4 regions of the Mesorhizobium sp. J8 genome follow, and region 3 is predicted to be linked to each of the others. Evidence: riboswitches for the same ligand, from Rfam matches in the RefSeq annotation. Region 3 holds a riboswitch; each other region holds the start of a gene.

Region 1 (3,263 bases), 500 kb from region 3:
CGTTTCGACGCCACCGCACCAAGGCTCGATAGGTCGTATCGTCGGCCGGAACCTCGAGCAGGAAGCGTTCCGGGAGCTCCGTATCGGCGGCGACGCGCAACTCCGCGCCCTGCTCGTGCTGATTCCTGACCGAGCAGCCGATCCTGACGCCACCGGCAATGATCGCGGCTTCCTTGAGCACGAATTCGCGCGCATGAAGACGGCGTTCGGTCTCGGGATAATTGGCCATATCCGGCGGCTCCTAAGGCAAGGCTCTCCTCGCCACGAGGCAGCACCATAGCAGCGAGGCGTTTCCGTTCCGTTAGCGATTGCTGAAACGGCAGGGTTCGTCTTCGCCGGCGGCCGCTCGTCGGCCGACGAGCGCTTTTCCAGCGCTATTTCGCGCGGGCGGCGACCCCGCTCGCATGCAGCGCCCAGCGGCGGCCGTCGCTGCGCAATTCGGTGAGCGACAGCGGTTCGATGTCGATCTTCCAGATCGCGGAGAGAGGCGCGCCCAGCACATGCACGATCGCGGCGCGGATCGGCACGGCATGGGTGAGCGCGATGGTGTGGCCGCTCTCGGCGGCCAAGCGCTCCATCAGCGCGACGCCGCGTCGGGCCACCGCGGCAAGCGACTCGCCGCCGTGGGGTGCGGCGTCCGGATCGGCAAGCCAGGCCGCCATGCCTTTCGGGTCCTCGGCCTGCACCTCCTTGAAGCCTTTGCCGGCCCACCGCCCGAAATCCTGCTCGCCAAGCAGCGGCTCGACCGTCGCGTCCAGGCCGAGCGCCTCGGCCGTTCTGCGCGCGGCAAGCGCCGGACTGGTCCAGACACGGTCGGCCCGGCGCAGCGACGAAGCGAGCACGCTTGCGTGATCGAGTGCCCACGGCTCCGGCGCCTCGTCACTCGGAAAGCGCCCCTTGCGCGTGGCCTGCGTCGCGCCGCTTGCGATCATCGTCAGGCGGGCGAACATCCCAAAACTCCGTGGTCCAGTGAAATTTCGGCCGCGCGAAGCCGCGTTGGCCATTACATGTCGTTGACAGGCGAACGAAGTGCTGACAAGTGTTTTAGCGCTATACGGGATTGGAAGCCGGTGCGAGTCCGGCACGGTCGCGCCACTGTGATCGGCACCAGCCGAAAGTCAGGCCTTATCTCGCAGCATCGTTGGATCAACGGGACGCAGCATCCCACAGGAGGTCAAAATGTCCGACACCACCTTCGCCCCGACCTACGGCCCGGTTGCGATTCCCGTTCGCGAGCTTCTGCCCTGGGCAATCTTCGCCGGCCTGATGCTGATGCTGATGATCTATTTCGTCGGCGCGGAAGAAGGCGCGACGTCGCTGATTAGGGGCACGGCGGTGCACGAGTTCGTGCATGACGGCCGCCACCTGCTCGGCTTCCCCTGCCACTAGGAGCGGTTCAGCGAAGGCTGAACCGTCCTAGGTTTTGGTCTGACGCAATTCCGGACGGAAAACCGTTGCACACTTTTCCTGGAATTGCTCTCGAGCAGTTCGGCATCGCTGATGCCGTTCTGAGTTTTGGTCTAACGCAATTCCGGGCGGAGAAACGCTTCGAATTTCTCCCGGGATTGCTCGAAGGGACTCTGGCATGGTCGGAAAACTGTTGCTGCGCGGCATGCTTGTCGGGCTGGTCGCGGGGATTCTGGCATTCGCCTTCGCCCGCGTCTATGGCGAGCCGCAGGTCGACAAGGCAATCGCCTTCGAGGAACAGCAGGCCCAGGCGGCCGGCGAGGCGCCGGAGCCCGAAATGGTCAGCCGCGCCACGCAGGCCGGCATTGGCCTAGCGACCGGCGTGCTGGTCTATGGCGCCGCTCTCGGCGGGCTGTTCTCGCTGGTCTTTGCCTATGCCTATGGCCGGCTGGGCTCGCTCGGCCCGCGCGGCACCTCGGCGCTCATCGCGCTGCTCGGATTCCTGTCCGTAGTCGTGGTTCCGAGCCTCAAATATCCGGCCAACCCGCCGGCGGTCGGCAATGCCGAAACGATCGCCTACCGCACCGAATTGTTCTTCATCATGATCGTGGTCTCAATCGCGGCGATGGTGGCGGCGGTCGGGCTGGCGCAGCGGCTTTGGAACAGGCTCGGCGCCTGGAATGCCTCGATCGTGGCTGGGCTCGCCTTCCTCGTCGTCTTCGCGCTGGTGAAGGCGGCCCTGCCCGACATCAACGAGGTGCCGGAGAACTTCTCGGCGACGGTGCTTTGGCAGTTCCGGGTCGCATCGCTCGGCATCCAGTTGGTGCTGTGGACCGTCGTCGGGCTCGGCTTCGGCGCGGCTGCCGAGCGCGTGGTCGCGTTGCGCGACCAGCGCGGGCCTGCCCGCCGCTACGCCTGAAATCGCATGCGTCGGCCGCCAAGGTTCCTCGCCCTGGCGGCCAATTTCCTTTTGGCGACCGCCCTGCTGGCAACGCCGGCCACATCCGCGCACGCTCATAGCGGCTCCTCGGCCCCACCTCCGCCCGGCATCCAGATCCCCAGCCTCACCCACGGCCAGATGGCGGTGATCGCGCGCTACCGCGGCGATATCCTCGACCTTGCCCAGCGCCAAACCCTGACCGACCCGACCTTCCGGCGGCTCTACAATCACGGCAATTTGCAATTCACCTACTGCCTGTGGGGGCTGATGCCGGGCAGCCTCGGCGACGAGGAGAGCCCGTTCAACGAATGCAGCCACGCCTATCTCGCCACCGCCAAGGCGCTGCTCGCCTATATGGCGACAATGCCCACAGCCGCAGGCGACGCGAAGGCGCTGATCTCCGACATCGATGCCGACATGGTGCGCAGCGGCGCCTCTTGGATCCTTTGTCAGTATAGCGGCGAGGCCTTCAGCACCGGTGCGGTCGTCGAGCCACGCTGGCGGAATGTGTTCTTGCACCTGCCGAGCCTGGCGGTGCTTCTCGCGACCATCGCAGCGCTGATCGGGGCCAGTTGGGCGGTCTTGGGCGGACCGCGAGCCCGCACAGCCTAGCCGAGGGCCTCGTGCTGGCGTAAGCATCGGCAATTGTCCGGCTCCCGGATTCGCAGTCGCCAGCCATGTTCGCCGCCGAAGCCTTCGCCGTCACCGCCGCCATGTGTAGCGCGCTGAGCTCCATGTTCCTCAGCGAGCTCAAGGGGCGCGTTCCCCTGCTCCAGCTTGCCCGGTGGCAGATGCTCGCGACTTTCGTGATGACCGGCTCGGTGTCGCTGGCGATCGGCGGCTGGCACACGATCGGACCAAGGGAGTTCTGGCTGCTTGCGGGATCGAGCTTCGCCGGCATCAGCATCGCCAGCAC
Region 2 (3,263 bases), 2.2 Mb from region 3:
CCTGGCAGGTAATATCCCGCCTTAGGCACGCTCACCGGCTCGGTCACGGCCGCATCCGACCCGGCCAGACGCGCCAGCCTTTGCACCAGCGCATTCATATTGGCTGGCCCGCCTTCGCGGAAATAGCCGAGCAACGCGTCCAGATCGGCGCGCGGCAGGGTGGAGGCTTCGATCAGGCGCTGGTCCTCGTCATGGCTTTCGCCGGGCAGCAGCGCGAGCTTTATGCCGCGCTCGCGCGCGATCGCGCCGAGCTGGTCGCAGCCATAGCGCCACCAGTCATAGCCGCCGAGGATGCGCACGAGGATGACCTTGGCGTGGCGGGCGACGCTGTCGATCCACAGGTCCACCGACATCGGATGACGCAGGTCGCGCAGCGCCGCCAGCCGCATTGACGGCAGCCGCGCAGCACCGGCCTTCCAGGCGGCGGCCAGGCCGGCGAGGTCGCTGTCGGTGAAGGACAGCGCCACCACATCCGCAGGCGTCTGCCTGAGGTCGATCGGCTCGGCGAGATCGTCGAGCGAAGCGGATGTGGTGGTGAGGATATGCATCGCGGTCCGGATTGCCTCAGCCGGCGAGGATACGCTCGATCGCCGGGCGGTTCAGCCCTTTGAGGCCGATGACGACGAGTCGCGAGCGGCGGTCGTCCTCAGCCGTCCAGGCGCGGTCGTAATAATGATTGACGCGCGGGCCGACGGCCTGCAGGAGGAGCCGCATCGGCTTGCCGCCGACCTCGACGAAGCCTTTGACGCGCAGCACGTTCTCCTGCTCGGCGGCAAGGGCGACGCGCTTTGCCAGCTCGTCGGGATTGGCGATCGACGGGATATCGACGACGAAGGAATCGAAATCGTCGTGCTCGTGATCGAGCTCGTCGTCGTGATGGGTCTTGCGGTTCTCGATATCGTCTTCGACGGCGAGACCGAGGCCGAGCAGCACCGAAGCATCGACCTTGCCCTGCGCGGTCGGCACGACTTTCACGGCGCGCGCGATATGTTCGCCGATGACGGCGTTGGCGCGCTCAGCGCCCGCCGCATCCATCAAATCGCTCTTCGACAGGATGATCAGGTCGGCGCAGGCGATCTGGTCCTCGAACACCTCCTCGACCGGATCGTCATGGTCGAGCGAATCGTCCGCGGCGCGCTGCGCCTGAAGCGCGTCCATGTCGGAGGCGACGCGGCCGTCGGCCAGCGCCGGGCCGTCGACCACGGCGACGACGCCGTCGACGGTGACGCGGCTCTTCACGGTCGGCCATTGGAAGGCTTGCACCAAGGGCTTCGGCAGAGCGAGGCCGGAGGTCTCGATCAGGATGTGGTCGACCTTCGGCGTGCGGGACAGGATCTGGTCGAGCGCCGGCACGAAATCGTCGGCGACGGTGCAGCAGATGCAGCCATTGGCGAGCTCGACGATGTTTTCCTCCGGGCAGGTGTCGACGCCGCACCCCTTCAGGATCTCGCCATCGATGCCGACATCGCCGAACTCGTTGACGATGATCGCCAGCCGCTTGCCCTTGGCGTTTTCGAGCAGGTTGCGGATCAACGTGGTCTTGCCGGCGCCGAGGAAGCCGGTGACGACGGTGCAGGGCACGCGGGAAACGGAAGCGTTCATGGTCAGTCCTTCAGCATGTCGAGGGGAGGGATGCGGGCAACCAGGCCGCGCTTGAGGGAATCGGGTCGGCCGCGCCAGGGGATCAGGCCGTCGGTCGAGGTGGCGAAGAGCTTTGCGCCGGCGACGAGGTCGGCGCCGCTGGTGGTGTCCAGGTCGCCGAAGACATAGCTCCAGCAGCCGTCGCGCAGCAGCGCGGCGCTCAGCCGGCGCTTGCAGTTGCCGAGGCATTCGACGGTGCGGATGCAGATATTTTCGCTCGAGGCGGCACGGCGCGTGTCTTCGGCCAGCAGGGCGCCGGCGCGCGGATGGGCGTCCGAGCCGCCCTCGTCACGACAGGAGGAACAGACGATGACCGTCACGCCGGCCAGCGCGTCATCGCGTTCGGACGAACTGTCCGCATTATTTGCCGGGGAACTGCCGTTGCGATCCAAAACCAGGCTCCTTGCCCGGAAAACCCGCCGGGCATTCGGATACTTAAAGTCTCAGACGGCAGGTCTCCTGGCTCGCGGGTCGTCGCCTCAGATGCCGCCTTCCCGGGAACACCCCAGTGGTTTTCGGCCGAGGCTCGTCGCTTACAGTTGCGGGGACAGCCGCGGATTTGGGTTTTCGGCCCGCACCGCATTCCCTCTTGGCTCCTCCCTTTGCCGGGAGAAGACCGTCTGGGTCAGGATTTAGGCTTACGGCTAGGCGCCTGTCAACGCGCGGCTACGACACCTTGATGTCGGCCAGCGCCGGTCCGAGGTCTCCGGCCGGCGTCACTTCGATCGCCTCTAAGCCAAGCCATGCCTGCATCTGCTTCAGTTCGTCGAACAGCTGGGCGGCGGTTTCGGCGGGAGCACCGGGCTCGGCATAAGCGGCATGGACGCGCAGCACGCTGGCCGGACGGTCGGCCCTCAGGTCGACGCGGGCGACGATGCGGTCGCCGAGCAGGAAGGGCAGCACGTAATAACCATACTGGCGCTTTTCCGCCGGCGTGTAGATCTCGATGCGGTAGCGGAAATTGAAGAGTTTTTCCGTCCGGGTGCGTTCGAAAACCACTGGATCGAAGGGCGCAAGCAGGGCGCGCGCCTCGATCCGGCGCGGGAAGCGGGCGTCCTTATGGAGATAGGCTGTTTTGTCCCAGCCTTCGACCTTCACCGGCAGCAAGTCGCCGGTCTCGACCAGCTCCTCGATGCGGTCCTTCGTGTCGCCCGGCGCGAGGCGGAAATAGTCGCGCAGGTCGCCATAGGTGGCGACGCCGTGGGCGCGCGCCGAGATGCGCAGCAATTCGCGATGGGCGTCCTCGACCGAGGGCACGGGCAGGTCTAGCACGGCCTGCGGCAAAACGCGCTCCGGCAGATCATAGTAGCGTTCGAAGCCGCGCCGGTAGGCAGTGGTGATGCGCCCGGCCCAGAAGAGCCATTCGAAAGCGTGCTTGGCCTCGCTCCAGCCCCACCAGCCGCCATTGCCCTTGTGGCCCTCGATGCCGGAGGCGGCGATCGGCCCGCGCTCGACGACCTCTCTATAGATCTCGTCGATCATCGCCTTGCGCTCACGGCCCCATTTCGCCAGGCCGAGATACATCTCGTCGCCCTGCTCGGCGCGCTGCATGCGCCAGCGCATCAAGGGATAGGTCTCAACCGGCAGGAACGAGGCCTCGTGCGCCCAATATTCAAAAACTG
Region 3 (3,263 bases):
CCGGGGCGATTTCTTCCTTGCCATCGGGCAGCGCGAGCCAGGTCTGCAAGCCGGAGACCGACATCGGAGCGCCGCGCAGCTCTTCCGGCGTGCGCTCGGAATGAACGATGCCACGCCCGGCGGTCATCAAATTCACGTCGCCGGGCGCGATCACCATTTCGGTGCCGAGCGAGTCGCGATGCCTGATCTTGCCGTCAAACAGATAGGTGACGGTGGAAAGGCCGATATGCGGATGCGGGCGCACGTCGAGCGCGTGGCCGGCGCGCAGGATGGCTGGGCCCATGCGGTCGAAGAAGATGAATGGCCCGACCAGACGGCGTTTCGCCGTCGGCAAGGCGCGGCGCACCTCGAAGCCGCCGATGTCCTTGGCGTTGGGAACGACCATCAGCTCGATCTGGTCGCAGGCGAAGGCATCGCCGGGCTCAGGGTCGTTTCCGGGAAAGAAGCTCATAACTGTCCCTCAGGCGAAACGCAGCGCCGACCTGGCCTTCGCCTTGGCGGCCTCGACCTCGCGGTTGCGCGGTTCCTGGCTGGTTTCGAGCGAATCGATGAGTTCGCGCGCGGCGGCCGCGATCGCTTCCACAGCATGATAGAAAGCGTGCTCGTTGCGCTTCGACGGTTTCGTCGTGCCGCTCAGCTTGCGCACGAACTGCAGCGCTGCGTCATGCACTTCGTCATTGGTTGCCGGCGGTTCGAAATTGGCCAGGGTCTTGATGTTGCGGCACATGGCTTGAACTCCTTACCTGCTTGCTCTGCCACCCGAATTATTCCGCGTCCAACGGCTCCGTTCCCACCGGCTTGCCGTCGCGCGACAGCCTGATCTTCTCGACCTTGTCCTCGGCCGCTTTCAGCAACCGGTCGCAATGCGCCTTCAACGCCTCGCCGCGCTCATAGATCCTGATCGACTGATCGAGCGGGACGTCGCCGCGCTCCAGATCATCGACGATCTTCTCCAGCGCGTCGAGCGCCTGCTCGAAGCTCATCGCCTTGACGTCTTGGTTAGCTTCATCAGCCATCATTCATCCCTTCATCAGCCGCCCGACATGGGCGGCGACTGAAAATGCCAGTCCCTGCAGATCGTAGCCGCCTTCCAGCAGGCTGACGAGCCTGTTGGAGCTGTGGCGACCCGCGCGTTCCATCAACTGGCCGGTCGCCCAGTCGAAATCGTCCTCGGTCAGGTTGATCTCGGCCAGCGGATCGCGGTGATGCGCGTCGAAACCGGCGGAAATGATGATCAGGTCCGGCGCAAACGCGTCGATCGACGGCAGCACGCGCGACAGGAAAGCGTCGCGGAACAGGTCGCTGCCGGTCTGCGGCGCCAGCGGCGCGTTGACGATGTTGCCGGCCCCGGTCTCGCTCTTCGCGCCGGTGCCCGGATAAAGCGGCATCTGGTGCGTCGAGCAGTAGAGCACCGACGGATCGTCCCAGAAGATGTCCTGCGTGCCGTTGCCGTGATGGACATCCCAGTCGACGATGGCGACGCGCTCGGCCTGATGCCTCTTCTGCGCATAACGGGCGGCGATGGCCGCCGTGTTGAACAGGCAAAAACCCATTGCCGTGGTCTTTTCGGCGTGGTGGCCCGGCGGACGGGCGGCGACGAAGACGTTGGCGGCGCGGCCCTCGAAGACATCGTCGACCGCGGCGTTCGCCGCACCGATCGCCGTGACTACCGCCTGCCAGCTTTTCGGGCTGGCGCTGGTATCGGCATCGATCGAGACGATGCCGCTCTCAGGAATCGCCGCGCGCACGCGCTCGACGAAAGCCTCGGGGTGCGCGTAGAGGATGGTTTTCTCGTCGCCTTCCGGCGCCTTGACGCGGTCGAGCGCCGCAAACGCCTCGTCGTCCAGCACCCGCTCGATGGCGCGCAGGCGGTCGGGCCGCTCGGGGTGACCGGGCGGCGTGAGGTGTTCGAGGAAGATCGGGTGCGTGTAGAGACGTGTGGCCATGGCGCCTAATCTAGGCACCCGCGGCCGCAATGACCATGTTTGAAAAGCCGAATGGCTGGGGAAATTGCGCAAGCCCATGTCGTCCGCGCCATTGGCGGGTGCCCAACTTCGCGGTAAGGTCACTTCGCTGCCTGGTGCCCGCGACGCGGGAGAATCGGGAACACGGTTGAACTCCGTGGCGTGCCCAACGCTGTGAGGGGGACCGCGCCGGCAAACGCCACTGTCGATGACGGGAAGGCGCCGGGGCGGGACGATCCCGAGCCAGAAGACCGGCCCGGCAGACACGGTCTTCCGCTTGGTCAGGCGGAGGACTGCTTGTCGCAAGGGGAAAAGCGATGACGGCAGCAGCGATCGCCGCGAGCGGCGACGACTTTGACCAACTGGCGCGCGACGCGGTCTATCGGGCGATGTTCACCAGGCGTGACGTGCGCAGCCATTTTGTTCCCGACGACCTCGACGATTGCGTGCTGGCGCGGCTTCTCACCGCCGCGCATCATGCGCCGTCGGTGGGCTATATGCAGCCGTGGAATTTCATCGTCATCCGCGATGCCGAGCGGCGCAGACAAGTGCGCGATCTGTTCCTCGCCGCGCGCGAGCAGGAATTGCCGGCGATCGAGGCGGAGCGGCAGGCGCTATACCGGAAACTGAAGCTCGAAGGCATATGCGAAAGCGCGCTCAATCTCTGCATCACCTGCGACCGGCAGCGCTCGAAGGGTTCGCCGCTCGGGCGCTGGCACAATCCGGAGATGGATCTCTACAGCACGGTCTGCGCGGTGCAGAATTTCTGGCTGGCGGCACGCGCCGAGGGTGTCGGCGTCGGCTGGGTGAGCATCATCGAAACGGAGGCGCTGAAGCGGCTTCTGTCGATCCCGGAGCATGTCACGCCGATCGCCTATCTGTGCGTCGGCCGCGTCTCCGCCTTCGCCCCGAAGCCGGACCTCGAAGCGCATGGCTGGGGCAAGCGCCTGCCGCTGCCCGAACTGGTGATGAGCGAGACTTTTCGCGGCGCCGGCGAAGCGCCGCTCAAATCGGCGATCGCGAGTCTCGGTGCCGGGCCGTCGAAATCCTGAGCTGATCAAGCCGCTCGGGGCGTGTCCCAACGCGAGCCGCCGCCGAAGGAGCCGAGCGCCTTGTCGCGCAGTTCCCTGAATTTGGACGAGGCCTCGGCGAGCCGCGTGTCCCATTCGGGGCTGGGCGCCTGACCTTCGATGGCTTCGAAATAGACCTGCATCAAGGACGCGATGGCGAACGGCTCGATGAATGCTGCCTTGAAGGCCCAGGCAAAGACGATCGCCAGCACGAAGGCCCAGCCGGCCA
Region 4 (3,263 bases), 460 kb from region 3:
TCTACGGCTACACGACCGGGCGCAGCCTTAAAGATTGCGGTGATCTCGGCTCGCTGGCGGCCGGCCTGGTGATCCAGCAAATCGGTCCGCGGCCGCGCCAGAATCTGCGCCGCGAAGCCGAGCAGGCTGGACTGCTTCAGGGGCGTGCCAAGAAATAGCTGCCCTGCTCCCGGTAAAAGCTGCCTTACCGAAGACAGGCAAATCGAAATGTCCCATTTCCCATCTCCTTTCGTAGAGTGCGGTTTCCCCCTGGCGCTTTTAATTGCAGGAACTCAGAGATGAGCTGGCGCCATTTGACAGGGCAGTTCAGGCAATCTTGATATCAGTCGGCGTGCCGATGCCCACATTCGCGTCCTGCAGTATGCGATTAGCCACGCAATTGTGCTGGCGGCGCCCTGCCCTCACGCCCGATAGGTCCAACCAAAACCGGCTCGGTCCGGCACACCTCCGAACAGCGCCCATTTGCTGATTTGGCCAGTCACCGGCAGCGGCAAGCAATGGCTTCATCTAGCCAGTCTGCCCTACCGAGTGCCGAAATGAACATGTTGACGATCAAACCCTTCCTTTGTTGCTCCTGCACGACTCTCCGAAAATAGCCCATCATTACAAGCGACATTCGCATAATGACATAAACATTTCTTTATGCGGCGTTGACAGACAGCACCCCTTGTGATTGTCTGGGTCACCGTGGTTCTCCGTACGGCGTTGCCGCAGCGGAGCTAAGAGGGAAGCCGGTGCGATGCCGGCGCTGCCCCCGCAACTGTTAGCGGCGAGCCAATCCCACTCATGTCACTGAGGCGAACGCCTCGGGAAGACGGGTAAAGGCTATGACCCGCGAGCCAGGAGACCTGCCACGGCGAACCATTGTCCACGGGCGGGGTGTCTCGGTGGGCCGCGGCAGCTTGGCGTTTCGGGTCGGGCTATTGGCGCCCTCCTTGTCCCACGCCCCAACTATCGGGGTATGGCATGACTGTCTCTCAGCAAATTCCTGTAGCAACGCTCGGTGTCCCACGAATCGGTCGTCGGCGAGAATTGAAATTCGCGCTTGAAAGTTATTGGTCCGGAAAATCTTGTGGCGCCGAGCTTCTCACGATGGCGAAGGCGCTCCGTGCCGCTAGCTGGGAGGAGCAGCATGATCGCGGCGTTTCGAAAATCCCGTCCAACGACTTCTCGCTCTACGACCATGTACTCGACACCGCAGCCATGGTCGGCGCCGTGCCGTCCCGATATGCTTGGAACGGGGGCGAGGTCCCACTCGATACCTATTTCGCCATGGCCCGCGGCGGCCAAGCTCAGACGGAGCATTGTGGATGCGCTCGTCACCAGCATGCTGATGGACACAGCTTAACCGCGATGGAAATGACCAAATGGTTTGATACCAATTATCACTACATCGTGCCGGAACTCGAGGATAATCAGACGTTTACCCTCTCGTCGACGAAACCCATTGATCACTTCCTCGAGGCTAAGGCGTTGGGCATTCACACACGCCCAGTCATCCTTGGACCGGTCACTTTTCTCAAGCTGGCGAAGTCACGTGCCGAAGGATTCAACACCATCGCGCTCCTGCCACGGCTTTTGCCCGTCTACGAGGAACTCCTGCGGACGTTGAAGCTCGCGGGAGCCGATTGGCTACAGATCGACGAGCCGGCGCTTGTGCTGGATCTAAACCCGAACGAACGAGCTGCGTTTGAATTTGCCTATGGGCAGCTGTCGACGGTGGCGCCCGAGCTGAAGATCATGCTGGCTACCTATTTCGGGCCGTTGGGAGATAATCTCGAGACCGCGATTTCTCTGCCGATAGCCGGGCTGCATCTAGACCTCGTGCGCGCTCCCGAGCAGTTGGAAACGGTTGGTCGCCTCGCACCTAAGGATCTGGTGCTTTCGCTTGGCCTGATCGACGGCCGCAATGTCTGGCGCGCGAACCTCACTGCCATTCTCGACCGAATCAAGCCGGTCGTCGCCGGCTGGCCCCTGGCCCGCGTCGAGATAGCGCCTTCCTGCTCGATGCTGCATGTGCCGATCGATCTGCGCATGGAGACAGCACTCGATGCGGACCTCAGATCGTGGCTCGCCTTCGCGGCCCAAAAGACCGACGAGCTGGTGATCCTGGCTCGGGCCTTGTCCCAAGGGAGGGGCGCGGTGGCCGACGAGTTGAAAGCTTCTGCTGATGCCGCCGCGGCTCGCGCAACATCTTCGAAGATCCACGACCCGCTTGTAGAAGGGCGAACCGCCGGCATCAACGGCGCCATGAAGCAACGAACGAGCGCATTTGCCGAGCGTTCCAGGGTTCAGGCTCGCGCGCTCGGCCTGCCGCGGTTTCCAACGACGACCATTGGATCCTTCCCGCAGACGGCTGAGGTGCGCAAGGCGCGTGCCGCGCATGGGAGGGGCCAGCTCAGCTATGTCGATTACGAAACCTTTCTGAAGAAGGAGACCGAGGCTGCTATTCGCTGGCAGGAGGAGATTGGGCTGGATGTGCTGGTGCATGGTGAGTTCGAACGAAACGACATGGTCCAGTATTTCGCCGAGCAACTTTCCGGCTTCGCCTTCACCGAACATGCCTGGGTGCAGAGCTATGGGTCGCGCTACGTGCGTCCCCCTATCATCTTCGGCGACGTGTCGCGCCCAAATCCGATGACGGTGCGGTGGTGGGAGTTCGCTCAGTCGCTTACGCAAAAGCCGGTGAAGGGAATGCTGACGGGCCCAGTGACCATTCTTAACTGGTCTTTTGTTCGCGACGACCTATCCCGCGCTGAGGTCTGTCGCCAGATCGCGCTCGCCATTCGCGATGAAGTGACGGACCTCGAAAAATCTGGCGCAAAGATGATCCAGATCGACGAGGCGGCGTTTCGCGAAGGCCTGCCGCTGCGCAAATGCGGCCGGCAATTCTATCTCGACTGGGCAGTCGAATGCTTTCGGCTCGCTTCAACCGGTGTACAGGACGCGACTCAAATCCACACTCATATGTGCTACTCGGAATTCAATGAGATCATCGGCGTGATCGCTGAGCTGGACGCGGATGTAATCTCCATTGAGACATCGCGCTCGGCGATGGAACTGCTGGACGCCTTCACGAGTTCCAAATATCCGAATGAAATCGGTCCCGGAGTCTATGACATCCACTCGCCGCGTGTTCCGGAAGTCGCCGAGATTTCGGCCCTCCTTTCGCTTGCCCGCGAACGCTTGTCTGACGCGCAACTGTGGGTAAACCCTGACTGTGGCCTCAAAACACGCAATTGGGAGGAGGTCCGCCCTTCCCT

The links. Region 3 has a riboswitch for cobalamin ahead of bluB (5,6-dimethylbenzimidazole synthase). Riboswitches for the same ligand answer to the same signal wherever they lie in the genome.
Region 1: another riboswitch for cobalamin. It lies ahead of MJ8_RS12225 (CbtB domain-containing protein); the one in region 3 lies ahead of bluB (5,6-dimethylbenzimidazole synthase).
Region 2: another riboswitch for cobalamin. It lies ahead of MJ8_RS20760 (DUF1636 family protein); the one in region 3 lies ahead of bluB (5,6-dimethylbenzimidazole synthase).
Region 4: another riboswitch for cobalamin. It lies ahead of metE (5-methyltetrahydropteroyltriglutamate--homocysteine S-methyltransferase); the one in region 3 lies ahead of bluB (5,6-dimethylbenzimidazole synthase).

What each region holds. Positions count from the first base shown of each region.
Region 1 is NZ_AP024109.1:2,624,809-2,628,071, reverse strand. It holds gene MJ8_RS12235 (PilZ domain-containing protein) at 1-229, opposite strand, end outside; gene MJ8_RS12230 (histidine phosphatase family protein) at 375-950, opposite strand; adenosylcobalamin (AdoCbl) riboswitch at 1,036-1,179, shown strand; gene MJ8_RS12225 (CbtB domain-containing protein) at 1,180-1,389, shown strand; gene MJ8_RS12220 (CbtA family protein) at 1,586-2,326, shown strand; gene MJ8_RS12215 (hypothetical protein) at 2,333-2,959, shown strand; gene MJ8_RS12210 (DMT family transporter) at 3,025-3,263, shown strand, end outside.
Region 2 is NZ_AP024109.1:4,320,263-4,323,525, reverse strand. It holds gene cobN (cobaltochelatase subunit CobN) at 1-548, opposite strand, end outside; gene cobW (cobalamin biosynthesis protein CobW) at 565-1,602, opposite strand; gene MJ8_RS20760 (DUF1636 family protein) at 1,605-2,033, opposite strand; cobalamin riboswitch at 2,073-2,277, opposite strand; gene MJ8_RS20755 (winged helix-turn-helix domain-containing protein) at 2,308-3,263, opposite strand, start outside.
Region 3 is NZ_AP024109.1:2,129,571-2,132,833, reverse strand. It holds gene MJ8_RS09800 (pirin family protein) at 1-451, opposite strand, end outside; gene MJ8_RS09795 (DUF2277 domain-containing protein) at 461-727, opposite strand; gene MJ8_RS09790 (exodeoxyribonuclease VII small subunit) at 765-1,016, opposite strand; gene MJ8_RS09785 (histone deacetylase family protein) at 1,020-1,946, opposite strand; cobalamin riboswitch at 2,062-2,239, shown strand; gene bluB (5,6-dimethylbenzimidazole synthase) at 2,282-3,016, shown strand; gene MJ8_RS09775 (hypothetical protein) at 3,022-3,263, opposite strand, start outside.
Region 4 is NZ_AP024109.1:1,670,877-1,674,139, reverse strand. It holds gene MJ8_RS07590 (adenosine kinase) at 1-158, shown strand, start outside; cobalamin riboswitch at 672-871, shown strand; gene metE (5-methyltetrahydropteroyltriglutamate--homocysteine S-methyltransferase) at 967-3,263, shown strand, end outside.